Regions from separate parts of the Hoeflea sp. 108 genome, predicted to be linked through region 1. Evidence: predicted binding sites of a transcription regulator. Region 1 holds the regulator's gene; each other region holds the start of a gene.
What was found. The regulator PhoB, encoded in region 1, activates phosphate uptake and scavenging genes when phosphate is short. The targets are predictions, from matches to a motif close to TGTCATNNANCTGTCAT.
Positions count from the first base shown of each region.

Region 1 (3,182 bases):
TCGTCGAGGAGACCCGACGGCTGGTCACCCAGCGACTGCCCGCCAAGGCGCTGGTCGACGAATGCGTCGCCATCGTGCGTCAGGTCATCGCGCGCAGCGGGCGCCCGCAAGCGTCAGTACTGCGCATCGCGCTGGCCATCCAGGGCACCACGGATGCCGGCGCCCGCAAGCTCCTGTGGTCGCCGATTACCCCACATGACGACATCCAGTTCGCCGACAGGCTCGAGCGCGAATTCGGTGTGACGGTGACCGTCGAAAACGACTGCAACATGATCGCCGAGGCCCTGCACTGGCGCGACCCGGCGCGCTATCGCGACGACTTTATCGCCATCCTGCTTTCCCACGGCATTGGCATGGGCCTGGTCATCAAGGGCGAGTTGTTCACCGGCACGCAATCGTCGGGCGCCGAGTTCGGCCATATGGTCCACCGCCCCGACGGAGCGTTGTGCCGCTGCGGCCGCCGCGGCTGCATCGAGGCCTATGCCGGCAATTATGCGATCTGGCGCAACGCCCGGCTCGGCGACGAAAACGCCGAGCCGCTGGCCGACCTCTCCGACGAGGACATCAAGGCGCTCGCCGACGCCGCGCGCGACCATGACGGCCCCGAGCGCGAGGCCTTCCGCAAGGCGGGCGAGGCAATCGGTTTCGGCCTCGGCTCGATGTTCGCGCTGTTCGACCCCGCCCCCCTCGCCTTCGTCGGTGTCGGCGCCACCGCCTTCGACATCATGGAGCCGTATGTGCGCTCGGCCATCGCCAAGACGGCCGGCGGCACGCACTCCAAGGCGATCTCTTTCGACACCGAGCCGAACGAGGTCCCCCTGATCCGCGAAGGCTGCACCATGCGCGCCCTGCTCTATGTCGACGAGGAAGTCTTTGCGGCGGGCTCGGTGCCGCGGCGGGCCGAGGCAGACATTCCGCTCAAGGACATTTGATTTCGGCCGTCGCAATTAAGACGATCGCCGCGACCATACTGCCGTGCTAGACGACAGTCCGCGACCGCCCTTGAAAGGCCCAGCCTGGCAAAGAGGCGGAACCAACCCTGGAACCGACGTGTCGTCCGTTTCGGAGACGTTGCGATGACCAGTCTGCTGCGTAACATCCTGGCCGGCGTAGGCCTTTTGTGTGCCTCATCGTTTTCAGCATCAGCCACCCCGAACCCCATGCCGCTTGTCGCGGGAGATTCGGCAATGGTCATTCCCATTGCCCAGGGCTGCGGGGCGGGAGGCTGGCGAGGGCCATATGGCGGATGCCGCTATGGGCGTGTCGTACACCGTGCACGTCACGCTTACGGGTGCCCTCCGGGCTATTGGCGCGGCCCATACGGCCATTGCCGCAATACGCCGTATCACGGGCGGTTGCCATATGGCGGATGGCGCTGACCGCCCGCTGCGCGAACGTCTGATCATGTTCGATAAGCCGGCGAGCCAAATTTAACTGTCTCGCCGGCCGGGCGCCTAATCCTCGCGGATGGCGTAGCCGGCACCGCGGATGGTGCGGATCACGTCGGGCATGCGGCCGTTGTTGACCGCCTTGCGCAGGCGCCCGACATGCACGTCCACGGTGCGTTCGTCGATATAGATCGTCTCGCCCCAGACATTGTCGAGCAACTGGCTGCGCGAGAACACGCGGCCCGGATGCCGCATCATGAACTCGAGCAGGCGGAACTCTGTCGGCCCGAGCTTGATCTCGCTCTTCTTGCGGTAGACCCGGTGCGACTCGCGGTCGAGCAGGATGTCGCCGACCTTGAGGATGGACGACAGCACCTCGGGCTTGGCCCTGCGCAGCAGAGCCTTCACCCGCGCCATGAACTCAGGCGTCGAGAACGGCTTCACCAGATAGTCGTCGGCACCGGTCGACAACCCGCGCACCCGGTCGCTTTCCTCGCCGCGTGCCGTCAGCATGATGATCGGCAGCCGCTCGGTCTCCGGGCGCATCCTCAGCCTGCGGCACAGCTCGATGCCGGACAATGCGGGCACCATCCAGTCGAGCACCAGCAGGTCGGGAACGTTTTCCTGCAGACGGATTTCGGCCTCGTCGCCACGGGTGACGACCTCGACCTGATAGCCTTCGGATTCGAGATTGTAGCGAAGCAGCACGCCCAGCGGCTCTTCGTCTTCAACGACCATGACCTTTGGAGCGATCATCGCCTGTACCTTGTCCTTGCGCACGGCCCGATCAGGACCATGCGCTGGTTTAACCTATGCAGCGCCCCCGCGCCAAACGCATGCGGTGCGGAAGTTCTCAGTTCGAAACCGTCGTGGTTTCGTCGACCTTGGGCCGATTGAGCGGAAGCTGCTCGCCGGTCACCACGAAATAGGCGTTCTCGGCGATATTGGTCACATGGTCGCCGATGCGTTCGAGGTTCTTGGCGCAGAACAGCAGATGGGTGCAGGCCGTGATGTTGCGCGGATCTTCCATCATGTAGGTCAGGAGTTCGCGGAACACGGCATTGTACTGGATGTCGATCTTCTGGTCGTCGATGCGCAGGCCTTTCAGGCCTTCCGGCTGACGCGCCACATAGAGGTCGACCACGCCACGCACCTGTCCCAGCACCAGCTGCGACATGGCATCGATCGAGTGCGCCAGGTTGCGCGGCGTCGGCATCTGGCCGACGGCGCCGACGCGCTTGGCTATGTTCTTGGCAAGATCGCCGATGCGCTCGAGATCGCCAGCCATGCGGATGGCGCCGACCACGGCGCGCAGATCCTGCGCCATCGGCTGGCGCTTGGCGATCAGCGTGATGGCTGCGTTGTCGAGCTCACGCTGCTTGGCGTCCATGATCGCGTCGTCGGCGATCACGTTCTGGGCCATCGCCTGGTCGGACGACAGCAATGCCCGGATGGCGCCCGCGACCATCGAACCGGCGAGATCGCCCATGTCGCGGATGAGCTGGTCGACATGCTTGAGTTCTTCGTCGAAGGACCGGACTGTATGATCGCCCATGATCGTTTCCTCGTCTGCTTACTGTACGCGACGATCACTCAGCCGAAGCGGCCGGTGATGTAGTCCTGCGTCCGCTTGTCGTCTGGATTGGTGAACATCTTGTCCGTCGGCCCCTCCTCAACGAGGTAGCCGAGGTGGAACATCGCCGTCCGCTGCGACACGCGCGCCGCCTGCTGCATCGAGTGGGTGACGATGACGATGGTGTAGTTCTCGCGCAATTCGTCGATCAGTTCCTCCAC
Region 1 covers NZ_KB890024.1:4,379,401-4,382,582, forward strand. The annotation lists gene B015_RS0121705 (ROK family protein) at 1-932, shown strand, start outside; gene phoB (phosphate regulon transcriptional regulator PhoB) at 1,455-2,144, opposite strand; gene phoU (phosphate signaling complex protein PhoU) at 2,242-2,943, opposite strand; gene pstB (phosphate ABC transporter ATP-binding protein PstB) at 2,982-3,182, opposite strand, start outside.

Region 2 (3,182 bases), 4.3 Mb from region 1:
AGTTGCTGGCCACGCTGTAGCGTCGTGGACAGGCGCGGCATCGGCTGCTAGAAGCCGGCGCATCACATGGATTCCTGAAAATGGCTGAAGACATCGAAAAGGCGGTGGCGCGCCGCCGTACTTTCGCGATCATCGCGCACCCTGACGCCGGCAAGACGACGCTGACCGAAAAGCTGCTGCTGTTCGGCGGCGCGATCCAGCTCGCCGGCGAGGTCAAGGCCAAGAAGGACAAGATCCAGACGCGCTCGGACTGGATGAAGATCGAGCGTGAGCGCGGCATCTCGGTCGTCACCTCGGTGATGACCTTCGAATATGGCGACAACGTCTTCAACCTGCTCGACACGCCCGGCCACGAGGACTTCGCCGACGACACCTATCGCACGCTGTCGGCTGTCGACAGCGCGGTCATGGTCATCGACGCCGCCAAGGGTATCGAGCCACGCACGCTGAAGCTGTTCGAGGTCTGCCGCCTGCGCGACATCCCGATCATTACCTTCGTCAACAAGATGGACCGCGAGGCCCGCAACACCTTCGAGATCCTCGACGAGATCGAAGAGAAGCTGGCGCTCGACACCGCTCCGATCACCTGGCCGATCGGCCAGGGCAAGACCTTCTCCGGCACCTACCACCTCGCCGAGAACGCCGTGCGCCACGGCGACGATGAGAAGGAGCGGACGCCGGTGCATGGCCCGGATTCCAACCGCGCCGCCGGCCTTCTGCCCGACAACGACCGCCCAGCCTTCATCGAGGAGCTGGAGCTGGCGCGCGAGGCCTGCCGGCCGTTCGACCTCCAGGCCTTCCGCGAAGGCCATCTGACGCCTGTCTATTTCGGCTCGGCGCTCAGGAATTTCGGCGTCCGCGACCTGATCGAGGCTCTGGGCGATTTCGGTCCGGCGCCGCGCGCCCAGGAAGCCGACACTCGCAAGGTCGAGGCGACGGAAGAGAAGATGACGTCGTTCGTCTTCAAGATCCAGGCCAACATGGATCCCAATCACCGCGACCGTATCGCCTTTGTCCGCGTCTGCTCGGGCGAGCTCAAGCGCGGCATGAAGGCCAAGCTGGTGCGCACCGGCAAGCAGATGAGTCTGTCGGCGCCGCAGTTCTTCTTCGCCCGCTCGCGCATCACCGCCGACGAAGCCTATGCCGGCGACGTCGTCGGCATCCCCAACCACGGCACGCTGCGCATCGGCGACACGCTGACCGAGGGCGAGGACATCCTGTTCCGAGGCGTGCCCAACTTCGCGCCCGAAATCCTGCGCCGCGTCCGTCTAGGCGACGCGATGAAGGCCAAGAAGCTCAAGGAAGCGCTGCAGCAGATGGCCGAGGAAGGCGTGGTGCAGCTGTTCCAGCCCGAAGATGGCTCGCCGGCCATCGTCGGCGTCGTCGGCGCGCTGCAGATCGATGTGCTCAAGGAGCGTCTCAACGTCGAGTACACACTGCCCGTCGACTTCGAGATGTCGCGCTTCTCCGTTTGCCGCTGGATCAGCGCCGACGACAAGGCCGACCTGCAGCGCTTCGTTGAAAGCCATCGCGGCGACATCGCCCGCGATCTCGACAACGATCCGGTCTATCTCGCCCAGCACGAGTTCTCGCTCAACTACGAGGCCGAGCGCTGGAAGATGATTCGTTTCGCCGCGATCAAGGACTATCAGGTCCGCACGTAGTCCATGCTCCCGCGCCTTCCGGGATAGAGCTGATTTCGGGTCGACGCGCGGGCCGGCGGCACCCTGTTGCCGTTCCGTCGCAAGGCTTTCGTCATTCCGTCATGCAAATCGCTTAACTCCCTAGCCGGCGCTGGCCGGCAGGGCGGGGGCTCTGCTATTTGGAGGAAATGACGTCGCATGATGGTTTCAGCATTGATCGAGCGTGAATTGACCCGGGTGGGCTCTCCTGTGCGCAACGGCGTGTTTGTCGCCGTGGTCGGGCCGAGCGGCGCCGGCAAGGACACGCTGATTGCCTATGTGCGCGACCGCCTGACCGATGACGACCATGTCGAGTTCGCCCGCCGCGTCATCACGCGCAACAGCGACGGCGCCACCGAAGATCATGACACGCTTGAAGACGCTGCCTTCGTCGAGGCTGAAGCCGCCGGCGCCTTTGCGCTGTCGTGGGAGGCGCACGGCCTGCGCTACGGCATCCCGGCTGCCGTCGACGAAGCCATTTCCAACGGCCATGTCGTCGTTGCCAACACCTCGCGCGGCATCATTCCGGCGCTGCGCGACCGTTACGCCAATGTCGCTGTGGTCGAGATATCGGCATCGCCCGACATTCTCGCGACGCGGCTCGCCGCACGCGGACGGGAATCGCGGGGCGAGGTGCTGGCGCGCCTTGCCCGCACCGTGGCGCACGACCTCAGCGGCCCGGGCCATGTGCAGATCGACAATTCCGGCTCACCCGAGATCGCCGGCGAGAAGTTCCTCGCCGTGCTGCGCAAGGCCGTCGCCTATTCGGATGTCTCCGGGCTCGTCTGACTTGATTGCGTAAGGTATTGCTTACGTTTATTGCAAGTCAGATGCGCAGCATGTGGTTGTCCCAGACATAGTCTGGACGCTCTGCCTGCTCGCCGTCGGGGGCGACGATGAGGCCGCCGCCGGTTGTAGCTAGAAAGCCGTCGCGGTCGGGCGCAAGCCCGCAGACCTCGACCAGATCGTTCTTGGCCATCACCTTGCCGGTCTTCGCCTCGATCATCGCCCATGCGTTGCCTTCCGGCGACGAGACGGCAACCAGCCCGGCGTCGCGGTTTGCCGCCACTGAGCCGATATAGTTGCGGAAGCCGCCGAGGATGTCGTCTGGCATCTCCAGCATGGAAAGTTCCTCGCCGCGCCTGGCACGGCCGACCAGAAGTGGCCTTTCGCTCGCCGGACCCTCGTGCTGGCAGCCGAACCAGACGGTGCCCTCGGCGTCGATGTCCATGTGCCGGATCGACAGCTGGTGCAGCTTCTCGGGCAATTCGTGCTTTTCGAGGAGGTCGCCGGATACGCGGTCGACCAGCACGAAGGACGGCTTCATGGTCGGGATGTTGAGTTTGGCGCGACCAAAATCCGGGTGGGTCTCGATGCCGCCATTGCAGATGGCAAGTGTCCTGCCGTCGCCGAGCAGGATCAGTTCGTGCGGGCCGACGCCATGGGTCGGGAATTCGCCGGTGCGGCGGAAGCCGTCGCGGGCGTCATAGACGCCGACCA
Region 2 covers NZ_KB890024.1:98,433-101,614, forward strand. The annotation lists gene B015_RS0100435 (hypothetical protein) at 1-20, shown strand, start outside; gene B015_RS0100440 (peptide chain release factor 3) at 81-1,664, shown strand; gene phnN (phosphonate metabolism protein/1,5-bisphosphokinase (PRPP-forming) PhnN) at 1,842-2,471, shown strand; gene B015_RS0100450 (DUF1513 domain-containing protein) at 2,509-3,182, opposite strand, start outside.
Region 2: the regulator PhoB is predicted to act here: its motif matches at 1,751-1,767, upstream of phnN (phosphonate metabolism protein/1,5-bisphosphokinase (PRPP-forming) PhnN).

Region 3 (3,182 bases), 2.5 Mb from region 1:
GCGATCAGCAAGGCCTGAGCGCGGCTGTCATTGGCACTGACATAGAGCTTCATCTTGTTGGTGCCGTTGTAGATCTCGGGCTGGATGTCGCCGCTGCGCTCGAAATCGACCAGCGGCGCGACCTCGACCACACCGCCCTTCAGGCCGGCATAGTGATCGGCCAGCGCTGCGTGCATCTGTGCACCTGTCGGCACCTTGGCGAGGCGGCCGAGCTGCAGCGGCACCACGGTGATCATGCCCTGGGCGAAGTTGCCGACGGCCGGCTGCATGATCGGGTCATGCGCCAGCTTGGCGTAGGCGCGCAGCTCCGGCACGTGCTTGTGCTTGAGCATCAGCCCATAGGGCAGGAACTCGGGCGACTCCTCGCCCTGCGCTTCGTAATCCTCGATCATCTGCCGGCCACCGCCGGAATAGCCCGAAATGCCGCTGACGCTGACGGGCAAGTCGGCCGGCAGCAGGCCGGCCGAAATCAGCGGGCGCAGGCCGGCGATCGGGCCCTGTGGCCAGCAGCCGGGATTGGCGACACGCTTGGAGACGGCGATCGCCTTCATCTGCGCAGCGTCCATCTCGGGGAAGCCGTAGGTCCAGCCTTCGGCGACGCGATGGGCCGTGGATGCGTCGATCACGCGCGTGGTGTCGTTTTCGATCAAGGCCACGCTCTCCTTGGCCGCATCGTCAGGCAGGCACAGGATCGCGACGTCGGCGGCGTTGAGGAATTCCTTGCGCGCGGCCAGGTCCTTGCGGCGCTCGACAGGCACCGAAATCACTTCGAGGTCGTTTCGTCCGGCAAGCAGCGCCCTGATCTGAAGACCTGTCGTGCCGTGTTCGCCGTCGATGAAGATTTTCGGTTTCATGTGCCTGTCGTTCCGTCGAAAAATAAGCAGTGTCAGAGGCTTGTGGCCAAATTCGGACTCATTGTCCGAACCAGTTGAATCGCTTTGTCAGGCGCTTTCGCGTGCCTTCTTTTCGGCCAGCAGGCCAAGATAGTGCATGGCGACAGTCGAGCCGGCGATGGCCGTAATATCGGCATGGTCGTAGGCCGGTGCAACCTCGACGATGTCGGCGCCGACAATATCGATCTGGTTCAGCTGGCGCAGCACCGAGAGGATCTTGGCCGAGGATGGGCCGCCCGCCACGGGCGTGCCGGTTCCGGGCGCATAGGCCGGGTCGAGGCAGTCGATGTCGAAGGTCACGTAGGTCTTCCGGCCGCCAGTGCGTTCGACGATGGCATAGGCGATGTCGGCGGCGCGCATCTCCTCGACATCGTGGCCGTAGAGGATCTTGATGCCGCAATCGTCGGGCGCGTGCGTGCGGATGCCGATCTGGATAGAGCGGTCGGGATCGATGATGCCGTCCTTGACCGCGCGCGCCACGAACGAGCCGTGGTCGATGCGCTTGCCGTCGTCAGGCCAGGTGTCCTGATGAGCGTCGAACTGCACGAGCGCCATGGGGCCGTGGATCGCCGCATGCGCCTTCAGGACCGGCCAGGTGACGAAATGGTCGCCGCCGAGCGTCAGCAGGAAAGCGCCGGACTTCAGGATCTTGGCGGCCTCGCGCTCGATGGCGCCAGGCGTCTTCTGGTGGTTGCCGCTGTCGAGCAGGCAATCGCCATAGTCGATGACCGAGAGGTCTTCGAACAGGTCGCGGTTGAACGGGTATTGCGGGTCGCAGTCGAAGATCGCCGAGGCGCGGCGGATGGCCTGCGGGCCGAAACGCGCGCCCGGCCGGTTGGTAACGGCTGCGTCGAAGGGGATACCCCAGACGACCGCGTCGGCCCCAGCAACGTTCTTCGAATATTTGCGGCGCATGAAGGACAATGCCCCTGCATAGGTCGGATCACCCGAGCGCCCCTTCTGGGTTCGCGCGGTGAAGGCGTGATCGATCGACGAAGAGGGCATGGGCAATCTCCTTTCTCGGCTTTCGCAATTTCGAGGCGCAAGAACTACAGAAGCCCGGCCCAACATGCCAGCCCCATGGCGAAAAGCATGTGACAGCCCGCATTCATCCCCCTGTCATGCGCCTTTCACGCCCGTGTCATCGCCGCCGCCTAGGTCGTTTCCGGCATCTTCAGCGATGGAGCGATTCCCATGCGGGCAGTTCTGGCAGGCGTAGTCTCGTTCTTGCTGACCTTGGGGCTGGCGACACCGGGCCATGCCGACACTCGCGTCGACCAGATTCTCGAGCGCTTCGAAAATGCCAACCAGTGGCGCGACCACGTCATGGTTGTGGCCCACAGGGCCGGCGGCCTGCAGGACGGCAAACGCCGCTTCGCCGAGAACTCGATTGCCGCCTTGCGCGACGCGATCTCGCTGGGCGCCGAGATGGTCGAGATCGACATCAGGCGTTCAAGCGACGGCGAACTGGTCGTCATGCATGACAGCTGGCTCGACCGCACCACCGATTGTAAGGGCGAGGTGCTCGCCTACAGGATGGCTGAACTGAGGAAATGCCGCCTCGTCGTCGAAGGCACCGGAGCTGTCACCGCCGAGCCGGTGCCGACGCTGCAGGAGTATCTGGCGGTCGCCAAAGGCAAGATCCTGGTCAATCTCGACAACAAGCTCGAAACCGCCGACCTGGTCGACATGGTGGCGCTGGCGCGCGCCATGGCCATGGAAGCGCAGGTGGTGGTCAAGGCCAACCTCTGGAACGCCGAGCGGGTCGCCTCCGTCAAGGCGATCATGGCTAAGGTGGGAAATGGCTTTCAGTTCATGCCGGTCATGGCCGACGATGCCGTGCGCGATCCCGCCTTCGTCGAGGCGGCTGGCAAGGCCTTCGCCGCCAGCGCCGTGGAGATGATCGCCTGGCGCGGTGACGCAGTTGGTATGACGGACACCGGCGGCCCGTTGTTTTCGGCGCGCGTGAAGGCCGCGTCCGTCCGCGGCAACTGGCACATCTGGGTCGACACGCACGCCATCGTCAACAAGCCCGGTGGCTATCTCTCCGGCGGTCGCGGCGATGAACTGGCGGTGGCGGCAGGCTTTCCAAGCGAGGTCTTCGGCTTCTGGGCGGAGCGTGGTGCCACCATGATCCAGACCGACGAGCCCCGCGCTGCCATCAATTGGCTGGCCGCCAACGGCTATCGTGTGCCTTACTCCGATATCGAGGAGCCGGTCGCCTCGGTTGTGGGGCAGGCGGTGCTGCCGCCGACCAACTGACGGCCTGCGTTACTCAGCCGATTGCCG
Region 3 covers NZ_KB890024.1:1,906,515-1,909,696, forward strand. The annotation lists gene argC (N-acetyl-gamma-glutamyl-phosphate reductase) at 1-854, opposite strand, end outside; gene speB (agmatinase) at 942-1,898, opposite strand; gene B015_RS30690 (glycerophosphodiester phosphodiesterase family protein) at 2,088-3,155, shown strand; gene B015_RS0109175 (hypothetical protein) at 3,165-3,182, opposite strand, start outside.
Region 3: the regulator PhoB is predicted to act here: its motif matches at 2,011-2,027, upstream of B015_RS30690 (glycerophosphodiester phosphodiesterase family protein).

Region 4 (3,182 bases), 2.3 Mb from region 1:
TGACCGGGGAGAGCCCGCCGGCCGAGGCAATGACCAGGCTTGTTCCGCCTGCAAGCAGGCCTCCGGCCAGGCCGATGAACGGGTGGACGACGGCGGGAACCGAAGGCGCGAAGACGTAGAATACGACGATGGCAAAGCTCGCGCCGGTCAGCACGCCGGTGAGGTCGGGGGAGGCGAGCGCGTTGCGCGAAACGCCTTGCATGACCACGCCCGAGCACGCCAAGGCCGCACCCGCCAGCATCGCCAGCAACTCGCGCGGAATACGCAGCTTCCACAGGATTGCCGCTTCCGGCCCACTTGCGGTTCCGAGCAGGGCGTCGACGACAGCGCGGACCGGGGTCTGCACGCCGCCGACGAACAGTCCAGCGAAGGCCAGACCGACGAGAACGACCATGCCGGCGAGGAGAAGGCTTGCCAGGCCGAGGCGGCCGCGCCCGGCAACATCCCTTGCAACGGCTGCTGCTGCCAGCGACGTCATGACGCCCGGTCGGTTTCGTGGTGACGGCACATCGCGTGCATTGATGGATCGTTTATTGATGAGGACAATATTCAAGTTTTATGGCAAATTGCCCAGACAACCCCGATCTGCAATCGAAAACTTCGCAAGCCGGCATGCAAATAACTCAAGCAGGTCCTTCCAGATTCCCGTCTTTGAACACGCTGCCGGCCTTCGTCGCGGTCGCCCGCACAGGCAGCCTGACACTCGCTTCGGAGGAGCTCTGCCTCACTCCGAGCGCGGTCAGCCGCCAGATCAAGACGCTGGAGGAGGGGCTGGGCACGCCTTTGTTCCAGCGGAGCCACAACGCGATCGCGCTGACCGAGAGCGGACAGCGCTTCCTGGCGCGTGCCAGGGAGGCGCTGGCGCTGGTCGAGACGGGCATGCGCGAGATTGCCCCGCGCCGCAGGGGGCTTGTCGTCCAGGCACCGATCACGCTGACCCAGCGCTGGCTCATTCCTCGGATCGCCTCGTTCCGACAGGACTGTCCCGAAGCCGACCTGTCGTTCCGTTCGCAGCAGAAGCCGGGAAACGAGGTGGCCGACCTGACCATCGGCTACCGGCGTGGGACGGACATGTCTTCGTTCGAAGGCGCGGTCCTGCTCGACCGGACAATCGCCGTCTGCTCGCCGCGGCTCCTGGGCGAAAGGGCTGCCGTTTTGGACGTCGACACGCTTTTGGGCATGCCGGTATTGCTCGACACCGCGGACGCCTGGTCATGGCAGCGATGGTGCGCGGCCGCGGGCGTGGCGTTCCACCCGCGTGCCGGGGCGATGACCTTCGATACCGACGAGGCCGCGATCGACGCCTGCCTGTCGGGGCTGGGCGTCGGGCAGGCCAATCCCGCTTTCGTCGAGGACGAGCTGGCAGGCGGAAGGCTGGTGGCGCTGTGCCCGGCAATTTCGGCACTGGTGGGCGCTTATACGGTGTCCGCAGACAAGCCGTGCCTGCTTGGAACGCAGTTCATGTCGTGGCTGTATCGCGCCTAGTGTGTTTCCGCTTTTCTTCGAATCTGGCGGCGTGGCGTCGGGAAGTGGCCGGGCTGTCATCCGGCGGTCGCGGTTGGGCGCTAGGGCAAGTGGAGCTTGAACCACGGACCGTCAGCGATGCGCACAGTTTCCCTTTCCCCTGAACTGCTTGCCTATTCCGGGGGGCGCAATGCGGCCCCGCCGCCGCATCTCGGCACGCGCTACCTCAGGACCGGCGGCTTCCTGCCCGAGCCCGGCAACACCATTGTCTGCCACGTGACGAAGGGGTCGTTGACGCAGGAGATACTGGTCGAGGCGCGCGACAAATATCTCGCCATGCCCGAAGCCCAGCAATTCGTTTTCACGCCGATCACCAGTTTGCACATGACGCTGTTCCAGGGCATCATCGAGTATCGCCGTAAGCCCGGCTTCTGGCCTGAGGGCATCGCTCTCGACGCGCCGGTCGACGAGATGACCGACATCATGGCCGAGCGGCTGGAGACGCTGCCCGTCTTCGAGCCATTCCAGGTCGAGGTGACGCATGCGCGGCCGTCTGGCCTGCTGGTCGATGGCGCGAGCGAGCGTGACCGCAAGGCAATGCGCGCCTGGCGCGACGCACTCGCAGACCTGCTCGGTTACCGCCATCCAGATCATGACGACTATCCGTTCCACATCACCTTCGCCTACGCCATCGACTGGCTGGACAACGACGCGCTGCCGCGCTGGCAGGTCATGCTGGACGAGGTTGCCGGAGATATCAGGCGGAAGATGCCGATCCTTGAACTCGACCCGCCGGCCTTCTGCTCGTTCGAGGACATGAACCATTTTTGCGAACTGCTGGTGTTTGAATAGCCTATGCGTTTGCCGAGGCAATGGCTCGGCCGCGAGCGTGGCGCCTCGAATGGCCTCTCTGCTGTTTGCGGTTCGACGGTGGTGGTTATCGTCTCTTGCTCTCGGGCGGCCTATCAAACATAGGCTGTCGCCGGCGGGGCTCTCAAAGCCATCCGGCGAAGAAGCGACAAAGGATGAACAGATGCTAGAAAGAATAAACCCCGATACCAGGTGGAGCGACGCTGTCGTCGTTGGGAACCTGATTTTCGTCGCTGGCCACACTGCAGAGAAGACGCGAGGCCAGTCGGTTCGCGAACAGACGGAAGAGGTCCTTCAGTTACTCGATGAGACGCTGGCTCAGGCCGGGGTGACGAAGAGGAACCTCGCCATGGTGCAGATTTATCTGGCGGATATGTCGAACTTCGACCTGATGAACGAAGCTTGGGATCGATGGGTCATCCCCGGAGAAGCTCCGGCGAGGGCAACGGTCGAGTCCAGGCTCGCTTATCCTGATCTCGGCGTTGAAATCACTGCAGTCGCATCCCGGTAGAGGAACTGCCAGGCCGCTGCGGCCGTGACGGCGTGAGGCCCACCGACCGCGCGGGAAAACTGGTGGATCGGGCACGAGTGCCTTTGTGACGGCATGGATCCGAGGGTTTCCACGACGTCGCCGCGCGCCTGCTTTGCCCGGGGATGACGAAGGTGCGGGGCGTTCGCCTGTCGTGCAGGAGTGCCGGGACTTGCTCCTTGGAGGACGTGGCGGTCAGTGCCTCCACCGTCCACGGCTCGTGACGATCTCCCTGGATGGCGACGCAACCAAGGTTGTGTCAGTGATGCTGTCCGCTGTCTCAAGGGGTGGTCATGCTAATGCCTTAGCCTGGACAAAA
Region 4 covers NZ_KB890024.1:2,048,010-2,051,191, forward strand. The annotation lists gene B015_RS0109970 (iron ABC transporter permease) at 1-478, opposite strand, end outside; gene B015_RS30715 (LysR family transcriptional regulator) at 652-1,485, shown strand; gene B015_RS0109980 (DUF1868 domain-containing protein) at 1,603-2,316, shown strand; gene B015_RS0109985 (RidA family protein) at 2,366-2,845, shown strand; gene B015_RS0109990 (GGDEF domain-containing protein) at 3,160-3,182, opposite strand, start outside.
Region 4: the regulator PhoB is predicted to act here: its motif matches at 1,540-1,556, upstream of B015_RS0109980 (DUF1868 domain-containing protein).